DNA from 3 places in the Bradyrhizobium sp. WSM4873 genome. Region 3 is predicted to be linked to each of the others. Evidence: predicted binding sites of a transcription regulator. Region 3 holds the regulator's gene; each other region holds the start of a gene.
The links. The regulator LexA, encoded in region 3, represses DNA repair genes until DNA is damaged. The targets are predictions, from matches to a motif close to TGTTCNNNNTGTGTTCNG.
Positions count from the first base shown of each region.

Region 1: a site for LexA is predicted at 1,290-1,307, ahead of uvrA (excinuclease ABC subunit UvrA). Genes of this name have one in related genera too.
Region 2: a site for LexA is predicted at 2,605-2,622, ahead of AC0L21_RS33845 (helicase-related protein). Genes of this name have one in related genera too.

Region 1 is NZ_JBVVPS010000004.1:157,643-162,169, reverse strand. It holds gene uvrA (excinuclease ABC subunit UvrA) at 1-1,223, opposite strand, end outside; gene AC0L21_RS09220 (ABC transporter substrate-binding protein) at 1,396-2,637, opposite strand; gene AC0L21_RS09215 (ATP-binding cassette domain-containing protein) at 2,677-4,158, opposite strand; gene AC0L21_RS09210 (branched-chain amino acid ABC transporter permease) at 4,158-4,527, opposite strand, start outside.
Region 2 is NZ_JBVVPS010000043.1:9,397-13,923, reverse strand. It holds gene AC0L21_RS33845 (helicase-related protein) at 1-2,338, opposite strand, end outside; gene AC0L21_RS33840 (DUF3108 domain-containing protein) at 3,045-3,854, opposite strand; gene AC0L21_RS33835 (IS110 family RNA-guided transposase) at 4,240-4,527, opposite strand, start outside.
Region 3 is NZ_JBVVPS010000003.1:327,403-331,929, forward strand. It holds gene AC0L21_RS08205 (ComEC/Rec2 family competence protein) at 1-378, shown strand, start outside; gene AC0L21_RS08210 (hypothetical protein) at 517-954, opposite strand; gene lexA (transcriptional repressor LexA) at 1,428-2,129, opposite strand; gene AC0L21_RS08220 (molybdopterin molybdotransferase MoeA) at 2,305-3,516, opposite strand; gene AC0L21_RS08225 (hypothetical protein) at 3,726-3,917, opposite strand; gene AC0L21_RS08230 (HAD family hydrolase) at 4,072-4,527, opposite strand, start outside.

The sequences.
Region 1 (4,527 bases), on a different contig from region 3:
TGCAGACCCGCCGAGGGTTCGTCGAGCACGTAGACGACGCCGAACAGGTTGGAGCGGACCTGTGTCGCAAGACGCAGCCGCTGCAACTCGCCCGGCGACAGCGTCGGCGTGCTGCGCTCGCAAGCGAGATAGCCGAGGCCGAGGTCGAGCAGGACGGCCAGCCGCGCCGACAGGTCCTCGCAGATGCGCCTGGCGACGATAGTCTTCTCCGATGCGTTATCCGTCGCAGCCTTCGCGAACGGCTTCATCACCTCCTGCAGCTTCTTGAGCGGCAGATGAGACATCTCGGCGATATTGAGACCGGCGAATTTGACCTTGAGCGCCTCGGGCTTCAATCGCGTGCCGTGGCAAGTCGGGCAGTCCTGGGTGATCATGAATTGCGCGACGCGGCGCTTCATCATCGCACTCTCGGACTTGGCATAGGTCTGCATCACGTAGCGCTTGGCGCCGGTGAACGTGCCCTGATAGCTCGGCTCCTCCTTGCGGCGAAGGGCTCGTTTGACTTCTGCCGCAGTGTAACCGGCATAGACTGGAACGGTCGGCTGCTCCTCCGTGAACAGGATCCAGTCGCGGTCCTTCCTGGGCAGCTCACGCCAAGGCTTGTCCACGTCGTAACCCAGCGTTGTCAGGATGTCCCGAAGGTTCTGTCCCTGCCAGGCACTCGGCCAGGCCGCGACGGCGCGCTCGCGAATGGTGAGGGTGTCGTCGGGCACCATGGACTTTTCGGTGACGTCGAGCATCCGGCCGATACCGTGGCAGGTCGGGCAGGCTCCTTCCGGCGTGTTCGGCGAGAACGACTCCGCATAGAGCATCTTTTGTCCGCGCGGATAATCGCCGGCACGGGAATAGAGCATCCTGAGCAGGTTCGAGAGGGTCGTCACGCTGCCGACGGACGACCTCGTCGTCGGCGCGCCGCGCTGCTGTTGGAGCGCGACGGCGGGTGGCAGGCCTTCGATGTCGTCGACCTCAGGGATCTGCATCTGGTGGAAGAGGCGCCGCGCGTAAGGCGACACCGATTCCAGATATCGCCGTTGCGCCTCGGCGTAGATCGTCCCAAAGGCGAGCGAGGATTTTCCGGAGCCCGACACGCCGGTGAACACGACGAGGGCGTTGCGTGGAATACTGACGTCGACGTTCCTGAGATTGTGCTCACGCGCGCCGCGCACGCGAACGAAGCCGTCATCCTGCGTCAGGCCATCTGGTTGTCTTGATCGGTCGTCCATCTCGCTGCTCCGGCCCACGCATGGGAGGTTAACGGCAGGATCGCAAGATGGGTCCACCGATGCCAGCGTACCCGTTGCGTTCTGCACAAAACGAAGGCCCGCCGCGATTGAAGCGACGGGCCTTTCAGGGGGATGGGTGCCCAGTACCGAGCCCGGTGGCGGGCTCGGCCGGTTACTGCGACAGCTTCACGAAACTCGGAAACTTGAGCTTGCCCTCCGCGATCTTCTCGGGCCAGACCACGACCTGCTTGGAGTCCTGCCACTGGAAGACCAGACCGGATACGGTCGTCGGACCGGACTTGATGCCGTGGGTGAACTCGTCGTCCTTGCCGTAGAACTGGATGCGGCCGATCGTGCCCTCGTAGTCGGTCTTTTCGAGTTCAGCGACCATCTTGTCCGGATCGGTCGAGCCCGCGCGCTTGATCGCCTCGGTGATGAAATAGACCTCGTCATAGGCGGTGTAGCCGGTATAGGCCGGCGGCGAGCCGAACTTGGCCTTGAAGGCGGCTGCGAACGGTTTCGTCTTGGAGGTCACGGCGACGTCGGGCGTTGCGACCGCCAGCGACGGGACGCCGTCGGCGGCGCCATTGGTGTCCTTCCAGAAGGTCGGGCTCAGCGCCTGCGCGCTGATGCCGAACATCGGGATCGGCACCTGCTGGTTCTTCCACTGCACCGTCGGCTGCACGCCGACATGGGAGATGCCGGTGACGATCACGTCCGGCTTCTTGGCCTCGATATTGTTGAAGATCGGCGTGAAGTCGGTGGTATCAGGCGAGAACCGCACGTGCTCGACCACCTTGAGGCCTGCTTTCGGAAGACAAGCCTCGTAGCCGACGTCGAGCGGCTTGGTCCAGGCGGCGTCCTCGCTCATGATCGCGACCGTCTTGAACTTGAGCTTGTCGACCAGGAGATCCTTGGCGGCGTCGCAGACGAGCTGCGCTTGCGCCGCCGAGGTCAGATAGCCGTGGAAGGTATACTTGTTCTTCTCGTAGTCGTTATGGATCGCCTTGGTGATCTCGTTTGAGGCGGCACCGGGGGTGATCAGCGGCATCTTCAGCCGCGCCGCCCAGGGCTCGAGCGCCAGCACGACTTCGCTGATGTAGCTCGCGATCACGGCGGAGACCTTGTCCTCGCTCACCGCGCGCTGGAACGCGCGTACCGAGTCCGCCGAGGAGCTCTTGTTGTCGTAGGTCACGATCTCGATCTTGCGGCCGAGAATGCCGCCCTTGGCGTTGATCTCGTCGGCGGCGATCTGCGCGCCGCCCGGCGTCGCGGCGCCAGCGATCGACTGCACTTCGGCGATGACGCCGATCTTGATCGGATCGTTCGACTGCGCATAGGCGGGAGCGGCAAGGCACAGCGCCAGCGCGGAGGCGAGGAGAAAGCTGCTGTTCAAATTCATCGATGGTCGCATGGTCGTTTCCCTTTGCTTGTTTTGTTGTTGATATGCGAACTAGAGAAAATCGGCGCCAGCTTCCGCGGCGAAGCGACCGGGATCGCCCTCCCAGACGATCCTTGCATGTTCGAGCACATAGACGCGGTCGGCATGCGGAAGCGCGAAGGTCACGTTCTGCTCGCCGAGCAGCACCGTGATCGAGGTCGTCTGCCGCAGTCTCGTTAGGGCCTTGGACAGGAGTTCGAGGATGACGGGGGCGAGGCCCAGCGTCGGCTCGTCCAGGATCAGGATCTGCGGCTGCATCATCAGCGCGCGGCCGATCGCAAGCATCTGCTGCTCGCCGCCGGAGAGCGTCTGCGCCATCTGGCCCTGACGCTCCTTCAGGATCGGGAACAGCTCGAACAGCCAGGCGAGCTGTGCCGCGCGCCTGTCGTCGGCCAGATGTTGCCCGCCGAGGTCGAGGTTTTCCCGCACGCTCATCTCGCCGAACAGCTCGCGCGATTCCGGGCACTGCACGAGGCCGCTGCGGGCGATCTTCGCCGGCGTCGTGCCGCGCAGCTTCTCGCCGCTGCGCACGATCTCGCCCGTATAAGGCAGGAAGCCGGAGATGGTGTTGAACAACGTGGTCTTGCCGGCGCCGTTGAGGCCGACGATCGAGACGAACTCGCCCTCGTGGACGTGGATCGAGACGTTCTCCAGCGCCTGCGCCTTGCCGTAGAATACGCTGACGTTCTCGACCTGGAGCAGCGGCACCTTGTCCTTGAAGCTGGTCTCGGGCCGCGCATGGGTCTCGATGGCGCCGCCGAGATAGACCCGCCGCACCGTCTCGTTCTTCATGACGTCCTCGGCCTTGCCGGTGACGATCTCCTCGCCAAGATACATCGCGAGCACGCGGTCGACCAGGGCGGCGACACTCTTGACGTTGTGGTCGACCAGCATCACCGCGCGGCCCTCGTCGCGAAAACTGCGGATCAGGTCGGAGAAGATTTCGACCTCCGCCCGCGTCAGCCCGGCAAAGGGCTCGTCCACCAGCACGACCTTGGGGTCGCGCGCGATCGCCTTGGCAAGCTCGAGCCGGCGCAGGTCGGCGAAGGGCAGCGTCGGCGGGCGGCGGTTCATCACGTTGCCGAGTCCGACGCGGTCAGCGATCCATTTGGCGCGCTCGAGCAGCGCCTTGTCCGGAAACAGCATGAACAGGCTGTCCGGCAGCAGCGCGACCATGATGTTCTCCAGCACGGTCTGCCGGTTCAGCGGCCGCGAATGCTGGAACACCATGCCGAAGCCTTTGCGCGCGATCTTGTGCGCGGGAAGGCCGGCCACGTCCTCGCCCTCGAAGATCACTTCGCCTGATGTCGGGCGCTCGATGCCCATCACGCTCTTCATCGCGGTCGACTTGCCCGAGCCGTTCGGCCCGATCAGGCCAAAGATCTCGCCGCTATTGACCTCGAAGCCGAGGTTCTTCACCGCCGTCAATCCGCCGAAGCGCTTGGTCAGGCCGCGGACTTCGAGCACGGCCCGGTTTGAAGATCGCATATCCATCACGAGCGCGCCTCACGCGAGAGGGCCGCTCCGAGGAAGCCGCCAGGGAAGAACAGTACGACGAGGAGCGCGACGGCCGAGACGATGAAGGTCGCGAGCTCGCCGGTCGGCCTTAAGAACTCGCCGGCGACGATCAGGAAGATCGCGCCCAGCGCGGCGCCAAGCACGGTGCGCCGGCCACCGAGCACGGCCGAGACGATGACGTTGACGCCGACCGCGACGTCGACGACCGTGCCGACCGAGGCGGTGCCAAAATAGAACACCAGCAGCGCGCCTGACAGCCCCGAGAAGAACGCACTGACGATGAAGGCGGCGAGCTTGTGCTTGACGATGTTGAAGCCGAGCGCGCCGGCCTGCACCGGATCCTGG
Region 2 (4,527 bases), on a different contig from region 3:
CGGGCTTTTCGCCGGACGCGTTCTCGCGCCAGGCCAGCGCCGGACGGATCAGATCGGCCAGGCGCTCCAGGATGTCGACGCGCACGGCGCGCTCGCCGGCCTGCTTGTAGCCGAGCACGCGATAGGCATCGCGCGGCAGCTGCTTGTCGACCGGGAACGAGGTGCGGCCGGAGCTTGCCAGATGCTGCGCACCCGATAGCGCGGAGGGATCGACATTGTCCTGCTTCAGCGCCCAGAGCAGCGCGGCCAGCGCGCGCCCGGCCGGCTTGAGCAGGCCGGGGAAATAGAGGTGATAGGCGCCGAAGCGGACGCCGTATTTGCGCAAGGTCGCGCGCGAGGGCTGATCGAGGTCCTTCAGCTCGTTGGCGATCTTCGGGCGCTCCAGCACGCCGAGCGCCTCGACGAGCTGATAGGCGATGCCGCGGGCGATGCCGGTGACGTCCTCGGCCTTGCTGAGCTCGAACAGCGGCCCGAGCAGCTTTTCGATATGGGTCTTGAGCCAGAGGTCGAGCCGGGCCTGAACCTTGTCGCGGGGGGCGCCCGTGAGGCGTTCGTCGGAGATGATGCGGATGCGCGGATGCAGCGCGTCCTCTGCGGCAGACAGCCGCGCCACGGCGTCGCCGGTCCAGCGGATGATGCCTTCCGAGGTCAGCACGAACTGCTCGTCCGGTGCGTTGTCCAGTTTTTCAGCGCGCGCGTTGATCTCGCCGGCGAGCACGGCCTGCGCTGCAGCCTGCAACGCTTTCGCATCGGAGCCGGCTTCCGCCGCATCCGGTGCAAAGGTGAAGCCATCGAGGCGGCCGATGACATGGCCTTCGACGATGACTTCGCCGGTCTTGCCGATTTCCGTATTCAAGCTCGTGTTCTCCCGCAGGCGGCGCATCAATACACTGGTCCGGCGATCAACGAAACGCTCAGTCAAGCGTTCATGGAGCGCATCCGATAATTTATTTTCGACCTCGCGGGCGATTCCCTGCCAGCGTTCGGGGTCTTTCAGCCAGTCGGGGCGGTTGGCGACGAAGGTCCAGGTGCGAATCTGCGCGATCCGGGCCGACAGCGTGTCGATATCGCCGTCGACGCGGTCGGCCTGGTCGATCTGGGTCCTGAACCAGGCGTCGGGGATGCATCCCTTGCGCATCAGGAAGCTGTAGAGCGTCGTCACCAGCTCGGCATGGGCGGCCGGCGACAGCTTCCGATAATCCGGGACCTGGCAGGCCTCCCACAGCCGTTCCACGGCGTCCTTGCCATGCGCGACATCGCGCACCTCGGCGTCGCGGGCGGCGTGGTCGAGCACGCGCATGTCCTCGGCGATCGGCGCGCGCGTCAGCGCCTCATGCCCGGGGGCCAGGTTCAGCGAGACCTGGAGCGCGCCGAGGGAAGCAAAATCCAGCTTCGAATTGCGCCATTGCAAAACCTTCACGGGGTCGAAGGTGTGGTTCTGCAGCGCATTGACGAGCTCGGGCTCGAACGGCCCGCAGCGACCGGTGGTGCCGAAGGTGCCGTTGCGCGTGGCGCGGCCGGCGCGGCCGGCGATCTGGGCGAATTCGGACGGCGTCAGGCGGCGGAACTGGTAGCCGTCGAACTTGCGGTCGGAGGCAAAGGCGACGTGGTCGACGTCGAGATTGAGGCCCATGCCGACGGCATCGGTGGCGACGAGGTAATCGACCTCGCCGTTCTGGAACATCGCGACCTGCGCATTGCGGGTGCGCGGCGACAGCGAGCCCAGCACCACGGCGGCGCCGCCGTGCTGGCGGCGGATCAGCTCGGCGATGGCGTAGACCTCGTCGGCGGAGAAGGCGACGATGGCGGTGCGGCGCGGCTGCCGCGTGATCTTGCGGTCGCCGGCGAATTCCAGCTGCGACAAGCGCGGCCGCGTGATCATGGAGACGCCCGGCAGCAGCCGCTCGATGATCGGGCGCATGGTCGCAGCGCCGAGCAGCAGCGTCTCGTCGCGGCCGCGACGGTTGAGGATGCGATCGGTGAAGACGTGGCCGCGTTCCAGATCGGATGCGATCTGCACCTCGTCGACGGCGAGGAACGAGACGTCGAGATCCCGCGGCATCGCCTCGACGGTCGAGACCCAATAGCGCGGCGCTTTCGGCTTGATCTTCTCCTCGCCGGTCACGAGCGCGACGGCATCGGGACCGACCCTTGCTGCGATCTTGTTGTAGACCTCGCGCGCCAGCAGGCGCAGCGGCAGCCCGATCATGCCCGAGGGATGCGCGAGCATCCGCTCGATGGCGAGATGGGTCTTGCCGGTGTTGGTGGGACCAAGCACCGCAGTGACGCCGGCGCCGGGAAGCCGCTCGGAAGCGAAGGGGGAGGAGGAAAAAGGCATCTGGGGGATTAGGTAATGGCGATTGGGGCGAATGTCAGTGCTGTTTTGGGGCGGTGGCGCGAAGGGCCGGCCTCACACACTGCTGTCATCGCCCGGCTCGACCGGGCGATCCAGTATTCCAGAGGCGGCGCAGATCAAACCGAGAGGGCGCGGCGTACTGGATGCCCCGGTCAAGCCGGGGCATGACGGCGGAGAATGCGGCGCCCCTTCCCAAATCCCGCGCAACTGTCTCACTTTGCGACGCTTTTCCCGTTGGCTTTAAGCTTCGGAACGAGTTGAGAACGAATCGCGGCCGAATCGGTGACTCCCTCTTGAGTCCTGTTCCGTTCACGCAAGATGTCGCGGGAGGCTTATTGGGTTTGCACTAGATGGAGTTTTGGCCTGCCGCACAAGCGACGTTTCGATGGCGGAATCGTTAAAGCTGGGGACGGCGCGGAGTCGAATCAGAATCGGGGAGGAGTCAAATGGATTCCCGCATCCCGACCCCCTCCAAACAAGAAGCGCGAAAACAACCCCATGCACAGTAGGCATGTCATTGAAATAGAAGGACTTTCATGCGGGCCAAAAATGGTCTTCCTCGTCATTCCGGGGTGCGCGGAGCGCGAGCCCGGAATCCATCGCAAGACGGTCTCTGTGGGCTGATGGATTCCGGGCTCGCGCCAAGTGGCGCACCCCGGAATGACGGCGGTGGGTGCGGCGGCACCCCCTACTGCGTCTTCGCGACCCTGGGCGGCTGGGCCGTGGTGACGAAGGAGGTCGCTTCCAGCATGGCCGGCCCGAGCGGCGTCGGCACTTTCAGCCAGAACGGGACCAGGATGCGCGTTCCCGCGATCGGCGCGAACGCGACCTCGATGTTGCGCTGGGCGGCGAGATATTTGATCACGGGACGGTCGGGGATGTAGCCGGCGATGGGCACGAAATACAGCGAGCAGACCACGACCTGGCCGTGATAGCCCTTCTCCGCCTTGACGTTCTCCATGCGCTTGAAATCGAGCTTGAGCTCGTAGCGCATGCGGCCGTCGAACACGGCGGCGCTGCCGTGGCAGGCGTCCGCCGACAGCACGTCGCCGCTGCCGGAGACGCGCACCAGCGAGGCCGTCATCGGGTCCCAGACGCCGCGGCGATGCGCATCGGTGACGACGATGCGGTCGGGATCGACCGGCGGCTCCGGCAGAATCGCAAAATCCTTCACATTGCCCTTGTCGAGCGTGATGCGGATCTCTTCGGTCTTCTTCGAGGTGGTGGTGGTGGCCTGGTAGCCGGTCGCAACCAGCGCGCCGTTGACCACGCGGCCCTGCGAAGCGCCGGTGCCGGACCCGCCCGCGAAGGATTTCAGCAGCCCCGAGGTGCCGCCGGAGGCCGCGGCCGCGAACACGTCGTCCTGGATATCGATGTTCCAGGCTCCCTTGCCCACGGGAATGCCCGCCAGCGTCGCCTCGTATTGCGCCTCGAGCTTGCCCTGCGCCGCCGCGGGCTCCGCCGCCCACGCCAAAACCAGCCCGAAAAGGGCCGCCATGACCCAACGGCCGGCAGAGCGCGAATGACTTGCGCGTGGATTCCTTGCGCGCCGCTCCGCTGAGCGCAGGCCATTTGGGCGCAGCTCTTTTGGGCGCAGGCTCGGCGCAAGATGAGGCGTTGTGAGCACGAAACAATCCAATCGGGGCGCGAACGGTTGTTACTTAAGCCAAAAACCGCGCCAAGCAATGTGTCCGGGCCTATCGGCGTCCGGAACTCCACTGCACTCTTCGGGCGCGAATACGCCCTTTATGTGATGGTAAGGCGCGATAATCATTGCCGTTTTGGTGATCCGGGCGGGTCAGAACCGCGCACCTCACGCCGCTGCCTCTTCCCCCTCGCCCCGCTTGCGGGGAGAGGGTCGGGGTGAGCGACTATCTCTGTTGTCAAGTTGCATTGGCGTAGGCGGTGCGCGCATCGCGTGCCTTGGCGTTGAGGCGGACCAGGAGTTTGCGGGCGAGCGCGATGCGAATGACCATCTTTTCCTTTCCCGCAGCGACCAACCTCTTGCGGAAGTCGGCGAGGCTTTTGTCGTAGCGGGCGGCGGTGGCCGCGACGAGGAAGAGGATCGAACGGACCCCCTCGCGGCCCCCGCGGGTGGGTCGTTTGCCCTTTCGCTTACCGCTGTCATTTGCGATCGGGGCGAGGCCGGTAAGCTTGGCGATGGCCTTGTT
Region 3 (4,527 bases):
GATGGCGTGTCCTGTGACGAATCCGGCTGCGTGACGCCACTGGCCGACGGGAGGCTGGTCGCGCTGGCACTCCGCGTCGACGCTCTCGCGGACGATTGCAGTCGGGCCGTGCTGGTGGTGACGACACGTCCCGCGCCGCCCGATTGCGCCGCGATGGTGGTCGATCGGCGGCGGCTCGCCAGCCAGAGCGCGCTGGCGCTGGCGCAGCGTGGCGACGGTTTTGCGGTTCAGGCGGTGAGGGCGAGAGGCACGAGCCGCCCCTGGTTGCCGGCCGGCGCCGGCGAGGGTGATTTCGACGGCAGCCTCGCGCCAAAGACGACCGCGTCCCGCATCAAGGACGCAACGCCGGCGGAGACGGACTTGCAGGCCGACGATTGATCTGATGGTGCGGAGCAACGCAGTGGATCGGTGCGTCCGCTCGGATTCGCTGGGCGCAAACTACACCATCTCGCCGGCCACGGCCGGCGATGGCGATTCAATCCTGACCTCCGACCTCGTAGCCGGAGGGCGGCTGTTTCAGCCGATCGGCAGGTGCGTGACGGTAGGCTGCCTGCTGTCGGCGATGATCTGCGCCTTGTGCTCGCGCTCGGTGACCGACTGAGTCACCGGCAGTTGCAGCACGGTCGCCCGCTGGCCTTCGACGAGCTGCGTCACCAGGACATATTTGCCGTCGGGGAATTCGATCGCGTCGTGATGGCGGTCGGGAACGTGCGGATCGATTTTGCCGAACTTGCCCACGCGGGAATTGATGGTGCGCGTCCAGATCCAGCGATTGTCGTAGCGGACGTCGTCGGCGAAGGCGAGCTCCGTTCCCGGCAGCAGGCAGACGGCAACGGACGGATCGGCTGCGGAGGCGAAGCCGCGCGTCGAGGTGCCGCGGAAGCTTGTCGTGACGATCGTCTCGCCGACTTCGGCGGGGCGCGACGCGACGGCATGTAGGCTGTAGTCACACATCGGGTGCTCCTCATGCTGGGATAGCAACCCGCGTCTCTTATCGAGGCGCAGGCCTCTATCAGAGTGGAAGCACGAAAGCTCTGCTTGGTTGTGGGCAAATCTGCGGCTGGCTTCCGCAAGCCGCGATCACATTATCTTTCCCGAATTCAATAGGAACAAAGCCCGTTGCGATGCATTCGGGAGGCGCATGCGCGAATATTGCCGGCTTGGCTGCGGCGGGCGAACTTGATCGCTGGATGGTGTTTCCTCGAACACGCGAGCCGCGACGCGGTGCCATTTGAAGCGGTGCTGTTTCGGTGCTGTTTCCTGGGCGTCGCGAGGAGCCAGCGCCGGAGGAGGGGCCGGATAGTCTGTGCAGAACCAGAACGACTATCCAGCCGGAGCGGACGATGATCCGCTCCAATCTCTGACCGGCGATGCCGGTCGGAAGCGCGCGAGGCGCCAAGCACTTCAGGTATGAAGCACTTCCGGTATCAGTACTTCCGGTAAAGCCCGATCAGCTTGCCCTGAATCTTCACCCGGTTGGGCGGCAGGATGCGGACCTCATAGGCTGCGTTGGCGGGCTCGAGCGCGATCGAGGCGCCGCGACGGCGGAAGCGCTTCAGCGTCGCTTCCTCGTCGTCGATCAGCGCCACCACGATGTCACCGGTATCGGCGCTCTCGTTGCGCTGGATCAGCGCCATGTCGCCGTCGAGGATGCCGGCCTCGACCATGGAATCGCCGCGCACTTCGAGCGCGTAATGCTCGCCGGAGCCGAGCATGTCAGGCGGTACGCTGATAGTATGGCTGCGGGTCTGCAACGCCTCGATCGGCGTGCCGGCCGCGATGCGGCCCATCACCGGCACCGCCACGGGACGCTCGCCCTCGTCAGCCGGCAGGCTGGAGCTCGCACGCACCTTGCCGAGATTGCCCTCGATGACGCTCGGCGTGAAGCCGCGTCGGCTGCCTGCGGCTGCCTGGAGCTCCGGCAGCTTGATGACTTCAATCGCACGGGCGCGGTTGGGCAGGCGTCGGATGAAGCCACGCTCCTCGAGCGCCGTGATCAGGCGATGGATGCCCGACTTCGAGCGCAGATCGAGCGCATCCTTCATCTCGTCGAAGGAGGGCGGCACGCCGCTTTCCTTCAGACGTTCACTGATGAACCGCAGAAGCTCGTATTGTTTGCGCGTTAACATCTCGACCAAAGTCCCCCGGTTGATGTCGTCCGATTCCGAGACGCTGAATTCGGCTATAAGCCGCTACATGCTCGAAACAAATCATGAACGGACACTATATGTTCGATACATGTTCCGCAACTGCTTAATTTACCGTGAACAGAGCAAAGTTCGCGGAACGCGCATTGCCGGACGCTCAGACGGGGAGCCGCAACACTTCGCAAGCCGTGCCGGCTTCGGCCTTCGGCGCGAACGGTGCGCGCACGAGAAGTACCTGTGCTGCAGCGAGATTCGCAAGCAGCGAAGAGTCCTGATGATTGACGGGAAGAACGACGCGCGTGCCATCGTCACGCTCCTCCAGATGCGCGCGCAGATAGTCCTCGCGCTGGTCGTTGGTGCCGACGTCGCGGCCGAGCACGGCGCGTTCACGGTGATGGTGAATCACCGAACGGCCCGACAGGGCGCGAATCAGCGGCACCATGAACAGGAAAGCGCACACATAGGACGACACGGGATTGCCCGGCAGGCCGATCACACCCATTGCGCCGAGCCGTCCGTGCATCATCGGCTTGCCTGGCCGCATCGCGATCTTCCAGAACGCTATCGCGATGCCTTCGTCCCGCAGCGCCTGCTGGACCAGATCGTGGTCGCCGACCGATGCGCCGCCGGTCGTGATCAGGACGTCGGCGCCGCTCTCACGGGCGCTGCGGATGCCGGCGGTGGTCGCCTCCAGCGTGTCGGCGGCAATACCGAGGTCGATGGTCTCGGCGCCCTCGCTGCGGGCGAGCGCGTGCAGGGCGTAGCCGTTGGAATAGACGATCTGGCCGTGGCCGGGCGTGGTGCCCGGCATCACCAGCTCGTCGCCCGTGGCGAGAATCGCGACTTTCGGACGCCTGAAAACGGCAAGGTGCGGATGATTCATGCCGGCGGCGAGCGCGAGGTCGCGCTCGGTGAGACGGCTTCCCTTGCGCAGGAGCACGTCGCCCTCGCGGAAATCGATACCGGCTGGGCGGATGTGCCGTCCGGCGATCGCGGCTTCCTTGATCGTGATACGTTTGCCGGCGACAACAGTGTCTTCCTGGATCACGACGGCATCCGCGCCACCGGGAATGACGCCGCCCGTGAAGATCCGTACGGCCTCGCCGGCGCCGACCCTCCCGGCGAACGGTCGGCCCGCCGCGACTTCGCCGATGACGGTGAGCTCCGAATCGATCGTCGCGGCGTCGGCCGCCCGCACCGCGTAACCGTCCATCGCCGACATCGCCTGCGGCGGCTGCGTGCGCCGCGCCGCGACGTCACGCGCGAGCACGCGATGGTAGGCCTCGTCGAGCGAAATCATTTCTTCCGGCAGTGGCTCTGCATCCGCCAGCACCGCGGCGAGCGCGTCGGAAACCGGCATCAAGGCCACGGCGAAAACTCCTGCTCGGCACGTTCGGGCGAATGTTCCGCAAGTCTTCTAGCCGAGCGCGGGCGCAGAGGCAAAAACGGGGGCAGTCATCCCGCCGCTTCGCATCGTTCCGGAAGCCGGGATCAAGCGCGTCGCGGCATGATCCGAAGAACGTGAGAGATCGGCAGGAAAGTGGTCATCGAAGCCACGAAATCACCGGCCTGCATCGATCAGCTGCCTGCCTGCCCGGATGTTACGTCGGGCGCCTTGGATCCCTTATCCTTGTCGGGCAACGGATCGGCCTGGGATTTCAGATCGGCGGCCTTGCTCACAAGCTTGGCGGAAAGATCCGAATCTGAAGTTGTCCTGGCGAATTCAAGAAGAAGAGAGGCCTGCTTGGTGAGGTAGGTCTTGCCCAACACGATGATGCATCCGTCCGTAGAAGTCCCAGCGGACTCTAAGAGTCCGGAAGGCGGTATTCCGTTCCGGGAACTCTGTACAAAAATGCACAAAGTGATCGGGTTCCTCAATTTTTTCAAAATTGTTCCCGTCGGGTTTCGCGACGACAGATAGTCGTCAGATGCCCAATGCCTTCAATGCGTTCCCGACGTCCCGGGGCGAGGTCACATGCACCGCCGTCAAGCCGCGCGCCCGCGCTCCCTCGATATTTTCGGCAAGATCATCGAAGAACACGATACGCCCGGCGGGCACGCCGATCGCCGCAACGACGTGGTCGAAGGCCTTCGCGTCCGGCTTGCGCAGGCCGATGCTGGACGACAAATACAGCTCGCGGAAATGGCCGAGGAGGTCGGCATATTCCCTCGAGAAATGGTCCACATGCGGCCGGTTGGTGTTGGAGAAGGCGTAGAGCGGGATCTGCTTCGCTGCCCGCGGCAGCAGCTCGGCGATATCAGGCATTTCGCCGGCGAAGATCGCGTTCCAGCCTTCCAGGAACTGCGCATCCGAAATGCCGATTCCGAGCGAGGCTCGCAATGAGGCGAAATAGTCCTCATCGCTGATCTTCCCCATCTC